Regions from separate parts of the Anaerosinus gibii genome, predicted to be linked through region 1. Evidence: predicted binding sites of a transcription regulator. Region 1 holds the regulator's gene; the other holds the start of a gene.
What was found. The regulator HrcA, encoded in region 1, represses chaperone genes, less so after heat shock. The targets are predictions, from matches to a motif close to TGTTAGCACTCNNNNNNNNNGAGTGCTAACA.

Region 1 (9,886 bases):
CCCATTTCATGAAAATCTCTCCCTTAACATCATTTGCCTTAGACGAGCAATGCCGAGGTTATCTGCCTCGGCTAACTGCTACTAAATATTAAATATTTTTTTGAACCAGCTTTTTTGCTCAGGATTCACACTTTCACCTGTGGCTTTAGCGAAATCTTTCAGCATTTGTTTTTGTTGTTCATCTAATTTTTGCGGTGTCAAAACTTTAATTTTTACATGTTGATCACCACGGCCTTGCCCTCTAAGATATGGAATGCCTTTATTTTTAAGACGTAAAATTGTACCAGATTGAATCCCTTCAGGGATTTTCATCTTCACTTTTCCATCTAGTGTAGGAACTTCAATTTCATCGCCCAATGAAGCTTGAACAAAGTTAATTGGCACTTCACAAATAACTTCTGTACCTTCACGAGAGAAAATTTTATGTGGTTTTACAAAAATGTATACGTATAAGTCCCCTGCTGGACCACCACGCATACCAGCTTCACCTTCGCCTGAAATTCGAAGTCTAGAGCCATTATCTACACCAGCTGGAATTTTTACGCTGATCTTGCGTTTTGCGCGTTTCTTCCCTTTACCACCACAAGATTTGCATGGAGAGTGGACAATTTTCCCTTCCCCATTACAGCGTTCGCATGTTTTCATATTTACCATTCTGCCAAATGGTGTATTTTGTGCAAATTGCACTTGTCCAGCTCCTTTACATTGCGGACAAGTTTCTGGATGTGTTCCAGGGGCAGCACCACTACCATGACAAACTTCGCACTCTTCAGTTCTTGGTATACTGATTTCAGTTTCTTTACCAAAAGCTGCTTCTTTAAAATCAATTTCTAAATCATAGCGTAAATCAGACCCACGTTCCGGTCCTGGACGACGAGAACCGCCAAATCCACCTTGACCGCCAAAAAACATATCAAAAATATCTCCGAAACCGCCACCGCTAAAGCCTCCGAATCCACCAAATCCGCCTTGACCACCACCTGCACTGCCATCAAACGCTGCATGACCAAATTGATCGTATTGCGCTCTACGCTCTGCATTTGATAATATTTCATAAGCTTCATTTGCTTCTTTAAACTTTTCTTCTGCTTCTTTGGGATTTTCACGATTCATATCGGGATGATATTTTCTGGCTAGTTTTCTAAACGCTTTTTTGATTTCATCTTCTGATGCCGTTTTCGATACACCAAGCACCTCATAATAATCGCGTTTACTCACTTTACACCATCCTAAACTATCGTTCTGTAGTCATTTGACTCCGACCAAATAAATAAGTCGGAGTCAAATAGCTAATCTACTATCAATTTAATGTAACTTTACTATTATTTCTTTTCATCGTCAACTACTTTGTAGTCTGCATCCATAATATTTTCATCTTTTGGAGCTTGTTGAGCGTCATCCTGTGGATTTTGTCCTGGAGCTGCAGCACCTTCAGCTGCTTGATATGCAGCTGCACTCATTTCGTATAAAGGTTTTGTTAAAGCTTCTGTATCAGCTTTGATTGCGTCAATATCTGTACCTTTTAATGTTTCTTTTAATTTTGTCACAGCAGCCTCAATCTCAGATACTTTAGCTTTATCGGCTTTATCTCCTAGATCTTTAATTGTTTTCTCCGCTTGGTAAATTAAAGAATCTGCATTATTTCTTGTTTCTATTTCTTCTTTACGTTTTTTATCATCTGCAGCATGAACTTCTGCTTCTTTTACCATACGATCAATATCGTCTTTATTCATACCACCGGAAGAAGTAATCGTAATTTTTTGTTCTTTTCCTGTTCCAAGATCTTTTGCAGATACATGAACAATACCATTCGCATCAATATCAAATGTAACTTCAATACGAGGTACTCCTCTTGGAGCTGGTGGAATGTCGGACAATTCAAAGCGCCCAAGTGTTTTATTACCAGCTGCCATTTCACGTTCCCCTTGCAATACATGGATATCAACAGATGGTTGATTATCCGCAGCAGTTGAGAATGTTTGACTCTTAGATGTAGGAATTGTTGTATTTCTTTCAATAATTTTTGTACAAACGCCACCCAATGTTTCAATACCTAAAGAAAGTGGAGTTACATCTAATAGCAATACGTCTTTAACTTCCCCAACAAGTACACCAGCTTGAATAGCAGCACCAATAGCTACACATTCATCAGGATTTACACCACGATGAGGTTCTTTTCCTAAGTTTTTCTTAATCGCCTCTTGAACAGCTGGAATACGGCTGGAACCGCCAACTAAAATAACTTTATCAATTCCACTTGCTGAAATACCCGCATCTTGAAGTGCTTGACGAGTTGGTCCCATGGTAGCTTCAACAAGGCTAGCTGTTAATTCATCAAATTTTGCACGAGTTAATGTTAAATCTAAATGCTTTGGACCTGTCGCATCAGCTGTGATAAACGGTAGATTAATATTGGTAGATAATACACCTGACAATTCAATTTTTGCTTTTTCAGCAGCTTCAATTAAGCGTTGTGCAGACATCTTATCTTGAGATAAATCAATACCAGTTTCTTTTTTGAATTCGGCAACCATCCAATCCATTACACGTTGATCAAAGTCATCACCACCAAGACGGTTGTTACCGTTCGTAGCTTTTACTTCAAATACGCCATCACCAAGTTCAAGAATAGATACATCGAAAGTACCGCCACCCAAGTCAAATACTAAAATTGTATGCTCTTCACCTTTATCTAAACCATAAGCAAGTGAAGCAGCTGTTGGTTCATTAATAATACGAAGAACTTCAAGACCAGCAATTGTACCAGCATCTTTCGTCGCTTGACGTTGGCTATCATTAAAATATGCAGGAACTGTGATAACAGCTTGAGTTACAGTCTCCCCTAAGTAAGCTTCCGCATCAGCCTTTAATTTTTGTAAAATCATTGCTGAAATTTCTTGTGGTGAATATTTTTTATCATCAACAGATACTTTATAATCAGTACCCATATGTCGTTTAATAGAACTAAATGTATGGTCTGGATTTGAAACAGCTTGACGTTTTGCTAGTTGACCAACTAAACGTTCGCCCGTTTTCGAGAATCCTACAACAGATGGGGTTAAACGACTTCCTTCTGTATTCGTAATAACGGTAGGTTCTCCACCTTCCATAACTGCAACTACCGAGTTTGTTGTACCTAAGTCAATACCTATTACTTTTGCCATAATCAAAAATCCCCCTTGCAAAATATATCAATTTTTTATTTGAATATTAATTACCTATTACCTTAACCATACTTGGCCTAATTACGCGACCTCGTACACTATAGCCACGTTGCAACTCTTCAGCAATTGTATCATCTTCCTTAGTTTCATCAGCAATACGCATAATAGCTTCATGAAAGTTAGGATCAAACTTTTCACCAACAGCTTTAATCGGTTCTAGACCATTTTTTTCAAGAGTCGCTATAAATTGTTTTAAGATCATATCTACTCCTGCTTTAAAATTTTCTCCATCTGCACTTTCTACCGCCAAAGCTCTTTCAAAATTATCAAGTAAAGGTAGCAATTCTTTTATCAAATTTTGTGATACAATTGCTGATAGCTCTTCTTTTTCCTGACGAGTACGCCGTCTAAAGTTATCAAAATCGGCCTGCATACGTTTTAGTCTGTCAGTACTTTCCTGAACAAGCTTATCTTTTACATCTAATTCTTGTTTTAAACGTGTAACTTCTGCATTTTGTTCTGTTTCTTCTGGTTGAATTTGTTCTGTAGACTCATTTACTTCAGCTTTTCTCGCTAAATTTTCATCTACAGGGTTCTTTATTTCTTCAGCCATTAAAAATTTTCACCTCTTTAAATTATCAGTCAAGTAACTCTCCCTGACCTTTGCATTTCTTTTTTCTTATAATCGTGCCTATTCTTAAAATTGAAATTGCAATTTCACCAGCACTCTTTATAGCATAGTATTTTACTAATGCTGGATCAACTATTCCCTTGGAAATCATATCAGTAATCTTACCATTATCACAATCAACTCCCAATGCTCCATTTTGTTTGTCAAATTGAGCACCGATGACTTCCTCCACTTTTTCTAATGGATGATATCCAGCATTTTTTATTATTTGAGACAATGGAGCCTTTAACGCTTGCACAACGCATTCAACTCCATAGTCAATCATCCCTGCAAATTCCTTTTTACGGCTTTTTAAGTTGCGTGCTAACATAATTTCAGCAGCACCGCCCCCCGCAACATATCCACCTTTTACAGCAGCCTGAACACTTGAAGCAGCATCTTTCGCAATTCGCTCTTTTTCACCAGCAATTTGTTTCGTCGCTGCACCAACTAATATTGCCGCTGTCGGTATTCCTTTGCCGCCAAGAACGCGAACTTGCTGTAATTTTTCATCTTCAATTACAGATTCGGCATAACCTAAATATTTTTCTAACTCACTGAGTGATTTTTTTAACCCAGTTCTTTTTAGCTTGCGGGCACCAACATGCTCTGCTACCCGATTTAGGATTTCGTTTTCCACACGTCTTAATATCATAACGCCTGCATCTGTTAAAACTTCTTCAGCATCAGAATTTACTCCACGGTCAACTAAAACGAATTTAACACCTAAATCAATAATTTTTTGTAAATTCTCTTTAAATTCAGCTTGCTGTTTCATGTATTGCTGAAATCCACTTTCAGTTCCCAAAGCTTCACTGCTCATTGTTTCAATCTCTAAAGCATCATCAATCACTAAAATCTTAACCGATTCTAATGTATGCGGCATCTCAGTATTCATTCGCTTTTGATGAATCAATACACCACCAAAAACTTCATTTTCTACACCATTTTGTGAATACACGATATCTGACAGTTTAAACTTTGCATCACAAAGCTTATCTTTTCCTATAAGCTTTGCCGCTTTTATGACCATATCCGCAACATCATTATATTTGCGCCCAGCAATTATAGCAATATTGTATAAATATGGATCATCTAAGGAGACCACTTTATGACTACAGCTTTCTATTAACTCTAAGGATGATTGAATTCCATAGGCAATTCCATCAATTAATTTGGCTACAGGAACACCCCGAATAACTTTATCTAAGCCTTCTGAAACTAAACTGCTTGCAACAATCGTCGCTGTCGTCGTTCCATCGCCAACTTTCTCCTGCTGATTTTTAGCGATAGCAATCATCATTTGCGCGGCTGGATGATCTACTTCCATTTGCTCTAAAATCGTCACGCCATCATTCGTAACGATTACACCACCATCACGATCCACAAGCATTGTATCAAGTCCTTTAGGACCAATTGTGCCCTCTACTGCACTTTTTACAGCCCGAATTGCACTTACATTAGTCGTCAATGCCGCTAGTTTGTCTTCAACTTCAGCACTGCTTTCCGCTTGCTTCAACGCCATTAATTATAACCTCCAAAATCATCAGAGTTTCATCATTTCTACACTAGAAATTATTATGTACTATAGGCAATGCCTATAGTTTGTATTGTGTTAATATCTTTTCTAAATTGTTGTGCATAAATTCTAATAGTGACATTACTTTGCCATATTCCATCCTCGTTGGTCCAAGAACAGCAATCGAGCCAATGACTTGCCCCTCTAATTTATACGTTGCACGAATGATGCTACAATCCTTAATTCCACTATACTTATTCTCTTGACCAATTGTCACGATAATCCCCTGCTCATTTTCATGAGAGTTTAATAAATCGCATAAGAGCTGCTCCTCTTCAAGCATATTAAGAAGATTTTGCATTTTTTCGACATCACGAAACTCTGGCTGGTTTATTAACTGTGTAGTTCCGCCCATATAAAGGCGTTCCTTTTTTTCAACTGTCAGCGCACGAGCAATCATATCAATCGCACACTCAAATAAATCAGTATCAGCCATAACTTCCGCTTTAATTTTTCTTAATACGGATGGCTTAATAGATTCCAATGAACGACCTGCTAAATGTTTGTTAATAACACCAGCAATCAATTGTAAATCTTCTACTGCCGCACCTTTCGGTATCGTCATCAATTTATTTTCAACGAAACCAGCATCAGTCATAATAACAACAATCACACGTTTTTCATCAAGTGGTAAAAATTGCAGATACCTAAAATTTGCCTGTGATAACTGTGGCGCTAAAACTAAAGAAATATTTTTTGTCAGCCTTGATATAATCTTAGCTGTTTCTTGAAATACTTCTTCAGCACGCTTGGCTTTTGCCTTATACCAGTTACTGATTAAATTCATTTCATTTTCTGTAATAGCCTCAGGAGCTAACAAGTCATCAACATAGAGCCGATACCCTTTTACCGAAGGAATACGCCCAGACGACGTATGAAGCTGTTCCAGATAACCAAGCAATTCTAAATCAGCCATTTCATTGCGAATTGTCGCCGAACTTACCCCCAAGTCATATTTACGGGCAATCGTTCTTGATCCAATAGGCTCTGCGGTGGAAATATAGTCATTAATAATCGCACGAAGAATTTTCTGCTTTCGTTCATCAAGCATCTTCCCACCTCCTATTGTTAGCACTCTACACCAGTGAGTGCTAATGTCTAATTAGAAAATACCACTCATTCATACGATTGTCAAGGCGTTATTATTTATTTTCTTTAGGAATCTAATAAAAATTCACAAAAAACCTGGTTACCATATTTCATTCCTAAGGAAGTTAAAAAAATTTGTCCATTCAATTCGGATAGTAATTTTTTTCTTTTTAAATTTTCAATAGTATCTCCATACAAATCTTTTAATTCATATCCAAAGGTATCCATAAATTCTCGGCAACTAATTCCCGTTTTTTTTCTTAACCCTAAAAAACAAAACTCTTCCACTTTATCTTTATGACTAAGAAGTTCTTCGTGCGCCACTGCATTACGTTCCCATTTTATTTTTTGTATATATTTTTCAACCTGCTGTTCATTATAAAACCTTTTATTTTGAAAACAAGAATGTGCTGCTGCTCCCAGTCCTATATACGGCAAACACTGCCAATATTTCAAATTATGACGACTTTCAAAACCAGCTTTTGCAAAGTTAGAAATTTCGTAGCGCTCAAATCCAAATTCCGGCAACTGCTTCATTACAAATTCATACATTTTATCTTCCAATGTTTCATCTGGCAAAAAAAGTTTATTTTGTTCTTCTAATTTTGCAAAGACTGTTCCCTCTTCCACTTTTAACCCATACACAGAAATATGCTGAATTGGCAACTTTATAGCCTCTCTAACACTGTATTCCACCTCATCCAGCGTTTGCTTCGGCAACCCATACATCAAGTCTAAACTAATATTTTTAAATCCAACACTTGCCGCGTCACAAACAATCTGCCGTGCCTCATCTGCCGTATGAATACGCCCGATTCTTTTTAAAAGAGGATCTTGAAAGCTTTGCACACCAAAACTTATCCTATTTACACCAAATTCATATAGCCTGTATAATCCTTCTCGGTTTATCGTTTGTGGATTTACTTCTATCGTAAATTCGACATCATTTGTTAGCTTAAATTTTTTTTGTATCGTTTGTATCAAATTCGTCAGCAGGTGTATCGGCAATACCGTTGGTGTCCCACCGCCAATATAAACTGTATTTATTGAATAGGCAGATAAAAGACCGCCCTGTAAAGCAATCTCGCTAGACAAGGCGGTTATATATTCATCTTGGAGTCCTTCCTTATTTGCATAGGAAGGAAAATCACAATAAAAACATTTTTGCTGACAAAATGGAATATGCAAATATAAACCTAATTGCATCTTCTCACCTTCATCAATCAATTTTTAAAATAGCCATAAATGCTTCTTGTGGTATTTCCACGCTACCTACAGACTTCATGCGTTTTTTACCCTCTTTTTGCTTTTCAAGCAATTTACGTTTACGTGAAATATCTCCACCATAACATTTTGCCAGTACATCTTTACGCATCGCTTTGACCGTTTCGCGTGCAATTACTTTATTTCCTATTGCCGCCTGAATCGGAATTTCAAACATTTGCTTCGGAATAATCCCTTTTAATTTTTCAGCCAATTGACGTCCTCGATATGCAGCCTTGTCTTTGTGTACAATCACTGACAATGCATCAACAGGTTCACCGTTTAATAAAATGTCCAGTTTCACTAATATAGAAGTCTGGTAATCCGTTAACTCGTAATCAAGTGAAGCATAACCTCTAGTGGAGGATTTTAAGCGATCAAAATAATCGTAAATAATCTCACTTAAAGGGATATGATACGTAATCATTACGCGATCGACATCAAGATATTTCATATCTTTAAATTCGCCACGTTTTTCTTGCGACAATTCCATCACGGCACCAACAAAATCATTAGGAACAATAACTGTTGCTTTAACATACGGCTCATCAATATGATCAATTTCTGTTGCCGGTGGTAGATTCGCTGGATTATCAATTTTAAGTATTTCACCATTTGTTTTATATACTTGATAAATTACGCTTGGAGCTGTTGTAATGAGCCCTAAATTATATTCGCGTTCCAACCTCTCTTGGATAACATCCATATGAAGCAATCCCAAGAATCCACAACGGAAACCAAAACCTAAAGCAATCGACGTCTCTGGTTCAAACAATAAAGATGCATCATTTAATTGCAGTTTTTCTAACGCATCTTTTAAGTTGTCATAATCAGAGCTATCCATTGGATAAAGACCACAATATACCATAGGGTTTATTCCACGGTAACCCGGTAAAGGCTCTTTTGCGGGTTTTAGTGCATCGGTAATCGTATCACCAACACGAACATCTTTTACATTTTTAATACTTCCTACTACAAATCCAACTTCGCCGGTACTAAGTTCACCGATATTCGCTAAAGCGGGACGGAAAATTCCCACTTCAGTAACTTCAAACTCTTTATTGGTCACCATCATTCTAAGTTTCATCCCAGGCTTTATTTTTCCATTCATTACCCGTACATAAGCAATAACACCTTTATATGCATCAAAATGAGAATCAAAAATCAACGCGCTTAGCGGTGCATTTTCATCGCCTGTCGGTGCTGGTACCTTTTCAACTATTGCATCAAGAATCTCTTTGATACCAATACCAGCTTTTGCACTGGCAAGTACAGCCTCAGATGCATCAAGTCCAATCACTTCTTCTATTTCATGTTTTACTTTATCCGGATCTGCACTTGGCAAATCAATTTTATTTACAACAGGGATAATTTCCAAATTATGTTCCAATGCTAAATATACATTGGCTAAAGTTTGTGCTTCAATTCCTTGCGCCGCATCAACAACTAAAAGAGCCCCTTCACAGGCAGCTAAACTACGTGAAACTTCATAAGTAAAATCAACATGTCCTGGTGTATCAATTAAATTAATTTGATATGTTTCTCCATCTTTGCCCACATACTCTAAACGAACTGCTTGTGCTTTAATTGTAATCCCACGTTCTCGTTCTAAATCCATCTGATCTAAGACTTGTGCTTCCATTTCTCGTTTTGATAATGTTCCTGTATATTCAATAAGACGATCGGCAATCGTTGATTTTCCATGATCAATATGAGCAATAATAGAAAAATTGCGGATATTTTTTATATTCATTTTTTCCTCCTGTACCTAAAACTGCAAACACTTCTTTAAATTATAGCATCTGCAAGATACCAACTGCAAGTATCACATCTATTCCTCTTAATACGGTTTTACCTTTTCTATAATTTGTTCCATATAGCGATTGCCCTCAAGATAGATATCTAAAGTATTTTCTTCGACTAAATCATAATACTTTTTGGCTTCTTCCTCAATAATTGGTTGATTTAATGTTAACTTATTTAATTGCATTTCAGCTGTTAAAATACCAACACTTACAAAAATAATAAAAATCACCATTCCTAAAACTATTTTAAAATCAAATGTGTTCTTTAACATCAAATCGACCTCAATTATTTGTTTTCTTGAATAATTTCGCTTAG
Region 2 (9,886 bases), 530 kb from region 1:
CAAGCTTACTATTTCTTATGATAAATGTATTATTACAATTAACGATACAGGAGAAGGTATTGCCAAACATCACCTGCCTAAATTATTTGACAGGTTCTATCAAGTAGACGAATCTCGTCATAAAGGCGGCAGTGGTCTCGGCCTCTCCTTAGCCAAATGGATTATCGAACAGCATAACGGAAGTATTACAATTGACAGCCAATTAAAGGAGGGAACTACCGTAACAATCAAATTGCCATTATCAAAATGAAGTAGTCTTGATTTAAGTGGCGTTTTCAATTTATCTGAATCCTATCTCTGGACAAAAAGTGCCATTGCAGGCACTTTTTTCATGACTATACAGACAAAAATAATCAGAGCCAAAGCTCTGATTATTTTCGAATAAGATAAAATGGATGTGTGTACTTAGTGAGGTAAGTACATTTGTGATGAAGTAAATGGGTTCATCTACATCTTCTATTATCTTATAGTTTTCTTTGAAAATTCTTTGAAAAACTAACCTTACCTAAAATTACTTGTCCGCCATCAATTTTGCAATTTTATTTGCAAAACCAATTGGATCTTCTGGCAAGAGGCCTTCAATCAATAAAGCTTGTGCATAAAGCATTTCACAGTAATCTTTAAAGGTATCGTTCTGCTCGCCATTATGAAGTGATTGTAGCCTGCTAAATACTTCATGATGTGGATTGATTTCTAAAATACGACTTGCTTTAAACATTGGATTATTTGCTTCAGCAAAAACCTGTTCCATTGACAAGCTGATGCCGTTATCGCCGCTGACTAAACAAACAGCACTTGATTTTAGACGGTTACTAATTTTCACATCAGCAATTTTGCCTTCTAAATTTTCTTTCACTGCCTTGATTAAATCTTCGTTATCTTTCGCAATTGTTTCTGTTTCTTTCTTAACTTCTTGTGATTCTACATCATCGAGATTTAAATCACCACGACTTACAGAATGGAATTTCTTATCACCATATTCACGTAATGCTTCAATAGCAAATTCATCTACATTATCATATAAGTATAGAACTTCAATGCCCTTTTCTTTCAATAATTCCATTTGCGGTAATCTTTCAATAGTAGCTGCATCTTTACCAGTTGCATAGTAAATTAAATTTTGACTTTCCGGCATTCTTTCTATATATTCTTTTAATGTTGTAAGGGCTGTGCCTTCTTTAGATGTAGCAAATAGCAATAAGTCTTTTAATTTGCTGCTATCTTGAGGAGCAGTGTAGACGCCAATTTTAAAAGATTTTCCGAACTCATTCCAGAACGTTTCGTATCTTTCACGTTCATTTTTAAGCATTTTTTCTAAAGTCTTCAATACGTTCTTTTCAAGATTTTTTCCAATTAATTTTAATTCACGACTTTGTTGTAAAAGTTCACGAGAAATGTTCAAAGAAAAATCTGGCGAATCTACAAGCCCACGCACGAACCGTAAGTAATCTGGCAATAATTCTTTACATTTATCCATGATAAATACATGACGAGAATATAATTGAATGCCAGGTTCATAATCCGTATGATATAAATTATATGGTGCACGTTTTGGCAGGAATAACATCGTCGTATATTCCACTGTACCTTCTGCTTTGGAGTGAATCACTTCAAACGGGTCTTCCCACTCATGGAACAAATTTTTATAAAACTCAGTGTACTCTTCCGGTTTTATTTCGCTCTTATTCTTTGTCCAAAGTGGACGCATAGAGTTCAATGTACGTACTTCAATACGTTTTACTTTTTCAGCCCCTTCAATTTCTTTTCCTTCATCATCTTTTGGGGTTTCCTCTACTTCAAAATTCATTTTAATTGGGAAGCGAACGTAATCGGAATATTTTTTTACTAATGCTTCTAAAGCATATTCATTCGTAAAGTCTTCCTCTGCTTTGTCACCATAGAATTCTTCACCAAGCGTTAAAATGATGCTTGTCCCACGCGTTTCTTTTTCCGTTTCTTCAATACTGTAACTACCGTCACCTGTGGATTCCCATTTTACTGCTTTCGTCTCGCCGGCTTTGCGTGTGATTAAAGTTACTTTTTCTGCTACCATAAATGCAGAATAAAAACCTACGCCAAATTGTCCAATTAAATCTTTATCTGTTGTAGATTCTTTTTCTTCTTTTAGTTTTTCTAAAAATGCTTTTGTGCCTGATTTTGCAATCGTTCCAACATTTTCAATCACTTCATCATAAGTCATCCCAATTCCATTATCAGAAATCGTTAATGTATGACTATCTTTATCTGGGACTAAGAAAATTTCAAAATCTTCTTTGCCTTCTAGTAATTCTCTATTCGTCAATGATTCAAAACGAAGTTTATCAATCGCATCTGACGCATTAGATATCAATTCCCTCAAAAATATTTCACGATTCGTATAAATAGAATGAACCATCAAGTCCAGTAATTGTTTCGTTTCAGCTTGAAACTCGCGCATTTCTTTTGCCATTATTCAAACCCCTTTTTCAGTATTATTGTTAGCACTCTAACGTCGTGAGTGCTAATCTATTGATATAATACCGCGATTTGGCGTTGAAATCAATATCTGATAAAAAAATTATGCTAAATCCTCAAGAAATTTTAGCAATAATTTAACCGCTTATCATTTATCCCTTTTTATTGAAATTACCCCACCAAAATTTCACGACAAAAATGTGACAAAATCATTCTATCTAATGGATTTTCAAGCAAAATATATCTTATCGGAAAGCATATCTTTATATAACCATTCTATAAAATAAAGGTTGCAGTAAAAACTACAACCTTTACCCATAATTATTTATCTAAATTTTAAATTTATTTACTTCTACTCGTAATTCTTGTGCCATTGTCGCTAAGGACTGACTAGCTGTAGCAATTTCATTGACAGATGCGGTTTGTTCTTCTGTTGCTGCAGATACCGTTTCTGATTCTTCAGCTACTCTTTTTGTCCTTTCATCGATTGACTGTACAGAAATTACAATTTGTTCTGTTCCCGTAGCCATTTCATGAATCGTCGCAGCAATTCCTCTAGATTGTTGCGCAACACTTTCTACTAAATTTACAATTGCCTTAAACGATTCTCCCGCACTGATCACTACTTTTGTTCCATCTTGGACTTCTTTTGTCCCTTTATCCATAGAAAGCACAGCATTATCTGTATCACCTTGAATTTCATGAATTAAATTTGCAATTTGTTTTGCTGCATCTTGTGATTGCTCTGCAAGTTTTCTTACTTCTTCAGCAACAACTGCAAAGCCACGTCCATGTTCTCCCGCACGTGCCGCTTCTATTGCTGCATTTAGTGCTAATAAATTAGTTTGTCCAGCAATGCCTGAAATCGTATCAACGATCATTTCGATTTCTTTTGACCGTTCTCCTAATTTTCTTACTACTTGTGCTGAATCATTCACGGCAGCTTCAATTAAATTCATTTGATTAATCGCATTATCTACATCCGCACCACCCGTTTTAGCAGTCTCAGCGGCTTGAGAAGCTTTATCTGCTGACAGAGATGCATTTGCAGATGCTTCTTCAATGCTTGCAGATAATTGCTGAACAACAGAAGAGACCGAGTTTATCGCATCTACCTGTTGATTTGAGGAAGCTGCTACGTCTGTAATAGATGTTGCAATTTGTCCACTAACTAAAGCCGATTGGTCCGCACTTGCTGTGAGTTCTTCTGATGCAGATGCTACATGCTCAGAAGAGCTTGAAATTGACTTTAATAAATTTCGCATATTTGAATCTAAAAGATAGAGTGCTTTAATCATCGTGCCAATTTCATCTTTTCGCTGAAAAACTGCTAAACTTCCATCATGGGAATAATCGCCTTTTGAATACTTATCAATTTTATTCGTCGCAGCAATAATTGGTGCAGCAAAATATCGTCCAATATAAACTGAAATAAATAAAACAATCATTTGAATTACAATCAGAATACCTATAGCAAGTAAAATATCTTTTTTCAAATTTTCATTAAGGCTCTCATTATAGATTGCTGATTTTTTATCGATTTCATCCACCCAGTTCCCTGTGCCAATTATCCAATTATAAGGCTTGTACGCTATACTATATGCACGTTTTTTTAATGGCTCACTTTCACCAGGCTTTGGAAAAGAATATTCCGAATAGCCACCACCATCTTTTTGTCCATTTTGAAGGATTTCTTTTATGTAGTATACACCATTCGGGTCAACATCATTAATTCTAGATTTTCCTTCTGCCGGGCGTCCTAATAAAACAACATTTATCCCCTCTGCTGTATCAATCCAAAAATATCCTTTTCCATCATCATAACGCAGCTCTCTTACTAAATCTGCTGCTTGTTTTTTCGCTTGTTCTTCTGTTAGCAATCCTTTTTCCTGATCCTGATGAAATTTTTCTACTAAACTAACTACATTTTGCACTTGTAATCGAAACTCATCATTATACTTTTCTTCAAGCTGTGTACGATAAATTTCTCTTGCATTCATATTAGCACTAATCGTCTGATAAATGAAGAATCCACCTATACAAAAAATAGAGATAATACTGATAAGATTCATTGTTAAGATTATTTGTGTTTTTATTGACTTCATTCTACATTTCCCCCTATCTTTTCCCTAATAGTTTAATTATACTAAATATTCAGAAAAAGAAAAGTAGCCTAAAGTCTTTTCTTATGGATTCCTTGTTATTGCATAACATTTTCACCATAAAGAGGCGCTGGAAGACCATAACCACCTGCAACAGGAAGGGTTTCTCCTGTAATAAATGCAGATTGATCACTGGCAAAAAATAAAACTGCATTTGCAATATCCTCTGGTTTACCAAATCGTTTTATTGGAACGTGTTTTAAAAAATTCTCAATAAAATCTTTGCTCATATTGTTCATTGCTGAATTCGTTGCAATTAAGCCTGGCATAATTGCATTACACCTTACATTTTCACGTGCATATTGTACCGCGATATTTTGCGTTAAAAAATTAATTCCTGCTTTTGAAACACCATAAGCCAACCTTGACACATCAGGTAAAATTGCACCTATACTTGAAATATTGACAATGCTACCGCCATTATTTTTTATCATATACGGAATTGCAAATTTGCTAGGCAAATAAACACTTTGAATGTTATCTTGCAAAATTTCGAAAAAAGTTTCAGTATCTCCTTTTAATAAATCAAAATCCTTTTTCACATTTGTGCGACCATAATTATTAACTAAAATATCAATTTTTCCTTCAGTAGTTACAGTTTCCTCTACAATTGATTGATAAGTATCAATTTGTGTTGCTTCAAAAAAAAGCGCTTTTGCTCGTCCACCGTTTTTTTCAATCTCCTTTACTACCTCTTCCCCTGATTCAATCGTTTGCCCCCCAATATATACACTAGCTCCATGTTTCGCTAGTATAATAGCTGAAGCTCTACCAATTCCTTGTGTTGCCGCTGTAACTAATGCTACTTTTCCATCTAAAATCCCCATTCTAACACTCCTTCTCACAAAACAAAGCTTCTTTTTTATAAATTTTATAATTATCTTGTTCAAAAAAGTAGGATTTATACAAAAAGGGATGCTAACTAATATTAGTTAACATCCCTTTTATCTTACTGATTTCCCGTGCCCGAAAGCCTTTTAATAACAAAAATAATTTATTTTGATTTAAAGCTAATTAATCCTTCTTGATATGGATTAATTCTTTCTTTAAATTTATCCATTGGTGAAATTAAAGTTACCATATAGTTACGTTTACTTTGAATATATGTAACGGCTTCCTTTTTTTCACCTTTATTAATTGTGTAAAGTGCGGGTTCTTCTTCAATTGGCACTACAGCTACAACTTCATTTGCCCCATTATGAAGTAAAAGTTGCATATAGGCATCCAACTCCTGCGTTGGCATATCTTTCAATTTTGGCATATCTTTATCCGTAAAAGCATCAACTAAAATTAGCCAACCATACTTCACTTCATTCGCATCTCCCTCAAATACTAAGAGGACCCCTTTTTCATCCTGTGTTCGATTTAAAGAAATAATGCCTTGCGGTTTATCTGGGCAAGTAATAGAAAAACCATATTCCGTATTCGTATATGTATATGGAGCTGCCTCAGTTCTAAGTGGTAGCACGATTATTGCAAAAAGAGTTACTGCAAAAATAAATAAATGTTTCTTACTTTGATAAAATAGTTTTTTCATTCGTTTATTCCTCCTACTTTATTTATTCAATGATCAATCTGCTTAAAAAAGCTATTATTTCATTGAATGTTTCAACTGTCCATAGAGATTTCTAATCGTTTTCTATAGCAGTCTACTTATCTTAGTTTTACCATTATACTACAGTTTTGAGGATTTTAAAAGAAATGCGTTTGGCTATGCCAAACGCATTTCTAAAATAAAGCCTATTGAAAATATTTTATTTAGTTATTGTAACATCTTTTTGCACGTTTTTCTTTTTCCGTGTATTAAATTTAGCTGCTAGTTTTTCAACAACAACAAACATAACCGGAATTAGATAAATTCCCATTATCGTTGCTACTAACATACCACCAACAACGGCAGTCCCCATTGCATTTCTTGATGCCGCCCCTGCACCAGTTGCCACAGCCAATGGAAGACATCCAATAATAAAGGCAAGTGACGTCATGATAATTGGACGTAAACGAAGCTTCGCAGCTTCAATTGCAGCTTCAACTGGTTCCATGCCACGGTCAACACGAACTTTTGCATATTCTACAATTAGAATTGCATTTTTCGCCGCTAAACCAATCAGCATGACAAGCCCAATTTGCATATAAACACTATTTTGAAGATTTCTTGAGTACTCTGCTAAAAGAGCCCCAAAGATACCTGTCGGTACGCAAAGCAATACCGCATACGGGACACTCCAGCTTTCGTAAAGAGCTGCCAAACAGAGGAATACAAAGATGATTGCTAACGCAAAGATGATCATCGTACTGCTACCTGCTTTTGATTCTTCACGACTTTGCCCTGACCACTCGTATTTAAATCCATCTGGCAAAGTTTGTTCTGCAACTTCTTGCATTGCTTTCAATGCTTGTCCAGAGCTATAGCCTGGAGCTGCTGCACCATTAATTTGAATGCTGCGTGCTGCATTAAAACGACTAATACTTGATGCCGCAGTAATCGTTTTCGGTTTTAAAAGAGTATCGACAGGAACCATCATCCCCGTTGAAGATCTAACATATAAGAACCGTGTCATATCCGCTTCATTTCTAAATTGTGTATCCGCCTGCATCATAACTTTATAAGTACGACCAAAGCGATTAAAGTCATTGACTTGTGTACCACCAAAGTTTACTTGCAGAGCAGTAAATACATCATCAAGATTTACTCCAAGATTTTTTACTTTTTCACGGTCAACTTCAAATTCAATTCCTGGAGAATTAATTTTAAACGTTGAATATGCTTTGGCAATTTCTGGACGCTGATTTGCCGCCATAACAAATTGTTTTGTAATCGCATCTAACTCTTCATCTGTATGTCCAGACATATCTTGAAGCATCATTGTGAAACCACCAACCATGCCAAGACCAGGCAATGCTGGCATATTCATTGCCATAATACTAGCTTCACCAAATTGAGCAGTAGCACCGTAAGCGCGTTTTACTTGCGCATCAATTTTTAAGTCCTCAGTAGTTCTTTGACTCCAAGGAGTTAACCCAACGAACATCGTTCCCGCATTAGATTTAGAAGAACCGGATAAAATATCATAACCGACAATCTCTAAAGTATCTCTTACGCCTGGTTGAGCTCGTAATACTTCACCAACATTTTTTACTGTCTCTTTTGTATGATTTAAGCTCGTACCTTCTGGTAAAGAAATTGATACTAGATAAAATCCTTGGTCTTCATCTGGAATAAATGTACTTGGTACAATTTTAAACATTCCATATGTGCCAATAATAACAATCAGCAAAAATAAACATGCATATTTTGCTTTCTTAATTACTGCATGAACAGCTTTACCGTAGCTTTCGGTTTTTGCTTCAAACCATTCATTAAATTTATCAAAGAACCTTCCTAAAAAGCCTTTATGAGCATTAGGATCATGTGGTTTTAACATCATCGCACAAAGTGCTGGCGTTAATGACAATGCCACGAAAGCAGATAAAGCCATTGATACCGCAATTGTGAGCGCGAATTGTTTATACAGAATTCCTGTCATTCCACTGAAAAATGCAACTGGAATAAATACGCAGGCAAGTACGAATGCAATAGCAACTACCGGGCCTGATACTTCATCCATGGCAAGTTTTGTTGCTTCTTTTGGAGATAAACCTTTATAACGCATATTGTGCTCAACGGCTTCAATAACGACAATTGCATCGTCAACTACAAGCCCAATCGCAAGAACCATTGCAAATAACGTTAGCGTATTGATTGAGAATCCTAATACGAGGAACGCACCGAAGGTCGCAACTAACGATACTGGAATCGCAAGCATTGGAATAAGCGTTGCGCGCCAGCTTTGTAAAAAGAGGAATACTACTAATAACACAAGTAATAAAGCTTCAAAGAAAGTCTTAACAACTTCATGAATGGATTCCCTTACATACTCTGTATTATCAACAATCTCTTTAATTTCCATATCTGGTGGGAAGCTCTTTTTCGCATCCTCAATAACTGCTTTTACAGCATCAACAGATTCAAGCGCATTAGCATCATTTGTTAATTGAATACCAAAGCCAACTGAATTCATATTATTTAAAGTACTATTAATATTTGTAGTTTTCGCACCTGTTTCTACTCGAGCTATATCTTTTAAATAGATAAAAGAACCATTAGGCTCTGCACGAACAATTACGTTTCCAAAATCCTCTGCTGTTGTAAGACGTCCTTGAACTTTACCCGTATATTGAAACTCTTGTGTGTCGGGAGCTGGCATCTGACCAATTGTACCTGCCGGAGCTTGAATATTTTGTTCTTGAATTGCTTTAGAAACTTCGGCAATCGTTAATCCTAGCTCTGCCATTTTATCCGGATTAATCCATACACGCATGGAAAAGTCCGGACCGAATACCATAATATCACCGACACCTTTAACGCGTTTCAATGCATCAAAGATATAAATATCCGCATAGTTTTTTAAGAAAACTTCATCGTATGTTCCATTTGGCGAATATAAAGCAACCATATAGGACATATCCGTTGAAGCTTTTTTCGTCGTAATTCCGACTTGTTTTACTTCACTTGGCAAACTCGCATTTGCCTGTGCTACTTTATTTTGTGTTTGTACTGATGCGATATCCCCATCAGTATCAGAAGAAAATGTTACACTAAGGCTATAACGACCACTATCATCACTTGTAGATGACATATAGTCCATACCCTCAACACCATTAATCTGCTGCTCAATTACCTGAGCAACCGTCTGGTTAACTACATCAGCATTCGCTCCTGTATAAGAAGTCGATACACTAACTGTTGGGGGCTGAATCTGTGGATACTGTGCAATCGGTAAACTGAAAGCTGAAATCGTACCTAAAAGTACCATCATCACAGAAACTACGATTGCAAAAATCGGACGTTCAATAAAAAATTTTGCCACTATTTATTCGCCCCCTTAATTCAAGGACAATTGCAACTCTTCTGGAGTTACTAAAGTCACATCTAGGGCTACACCACTTTGAATTTTTGTTAAACCTTCAACAACAACTTGATCAGCCGCTGTTAAACCGGATTCGACAATATAGTAACTACCCACTTTAGAACCAAGTTTTACCTCACGTGATTCTGCTTTATTATCCGCACCAACTACAGTTACGAAACTCTTTTCCAACAACTGTTGAACAGCACGTTGCGGAACCAAGATGGCATTTGGAATTGTTTCCCCGCTAATTTTTACTCTAGCAAACATACCAGGGATTAAAATTGCATTTGGATTTTCAAAAGTTGCTTTAAAAGTTAA

Region 2: htpG (molecular chaperone HtpG) is a predicted target of HrcA. The motif match lies at 2,476-2,506, and genes of this name have one in related genera.

Annotation. Positions count from the first base shown of each region.
Region 1 is NZ_CP120678.1:1,565,770-1,575,655, forward strand. It holds gene prmA (50S ribosomal protein L11 methyltransferase) at 1-10, opposite strand, end outside; gene dnaJ (molecular chaperone DnaJ) at 82-1,218, opposite strand; gene dnaK (molecular chaperone DnaK) at 1,323-3,164, opposite strand; gene grpE (nucleotide exchange factor GrpE) at 3,211-3,777, opposite strand; gene P3F81_RS07560 (TCP-1/cpn60 chaperonin family protein) at 3,803-5,359, opposite strand; gene hrcA (heat-inducible transcriptional repressor HrcA) at 5,433-6,464, opposite strand; gene hemW (radical SAM family heme chaperone HemW) at 6,569-7,708, opposite strand; gene lepA (translation elongation factor 4) at 7,722-9,518, opposite strand; gene P3F81_RS07580 (hypothetical protein) at 9,606-9,842, opposite strand; gene spoIIP (stage II sporulation protein P) at 9,857-9,886, opposite strand, start outside.
Region 2 is NZ_CP120678.1:2,096,302-2,106,187, forward strand. It holds gene P3F81_RS10055 (sensor histidine kinase) at 1-250, shown strand, start outside; gene htpG (molecular chaperone HtpG) at 512-2,449, opposite strand; gene P3F81_RS10065 (methyl-accepting chemotaxis protein) at 2,784-4,559, opposite strand; gene hdhA (7alpha-hydroxysteroid dehydrogenase) at 4,655-5,443, opposite strand; gene P3F81_RS10075 (hypothetical protein) at 5,611-6,153, opposite strand; gene P3F81_RS10080 (efflux RND transporter permease subunit) at 6,371-9,526, opposite strand; gene P3F81_RS10085 (efflux RND transporter periplasmic adaptor subunit) at 9,542-9,886, opposite strand, start outside.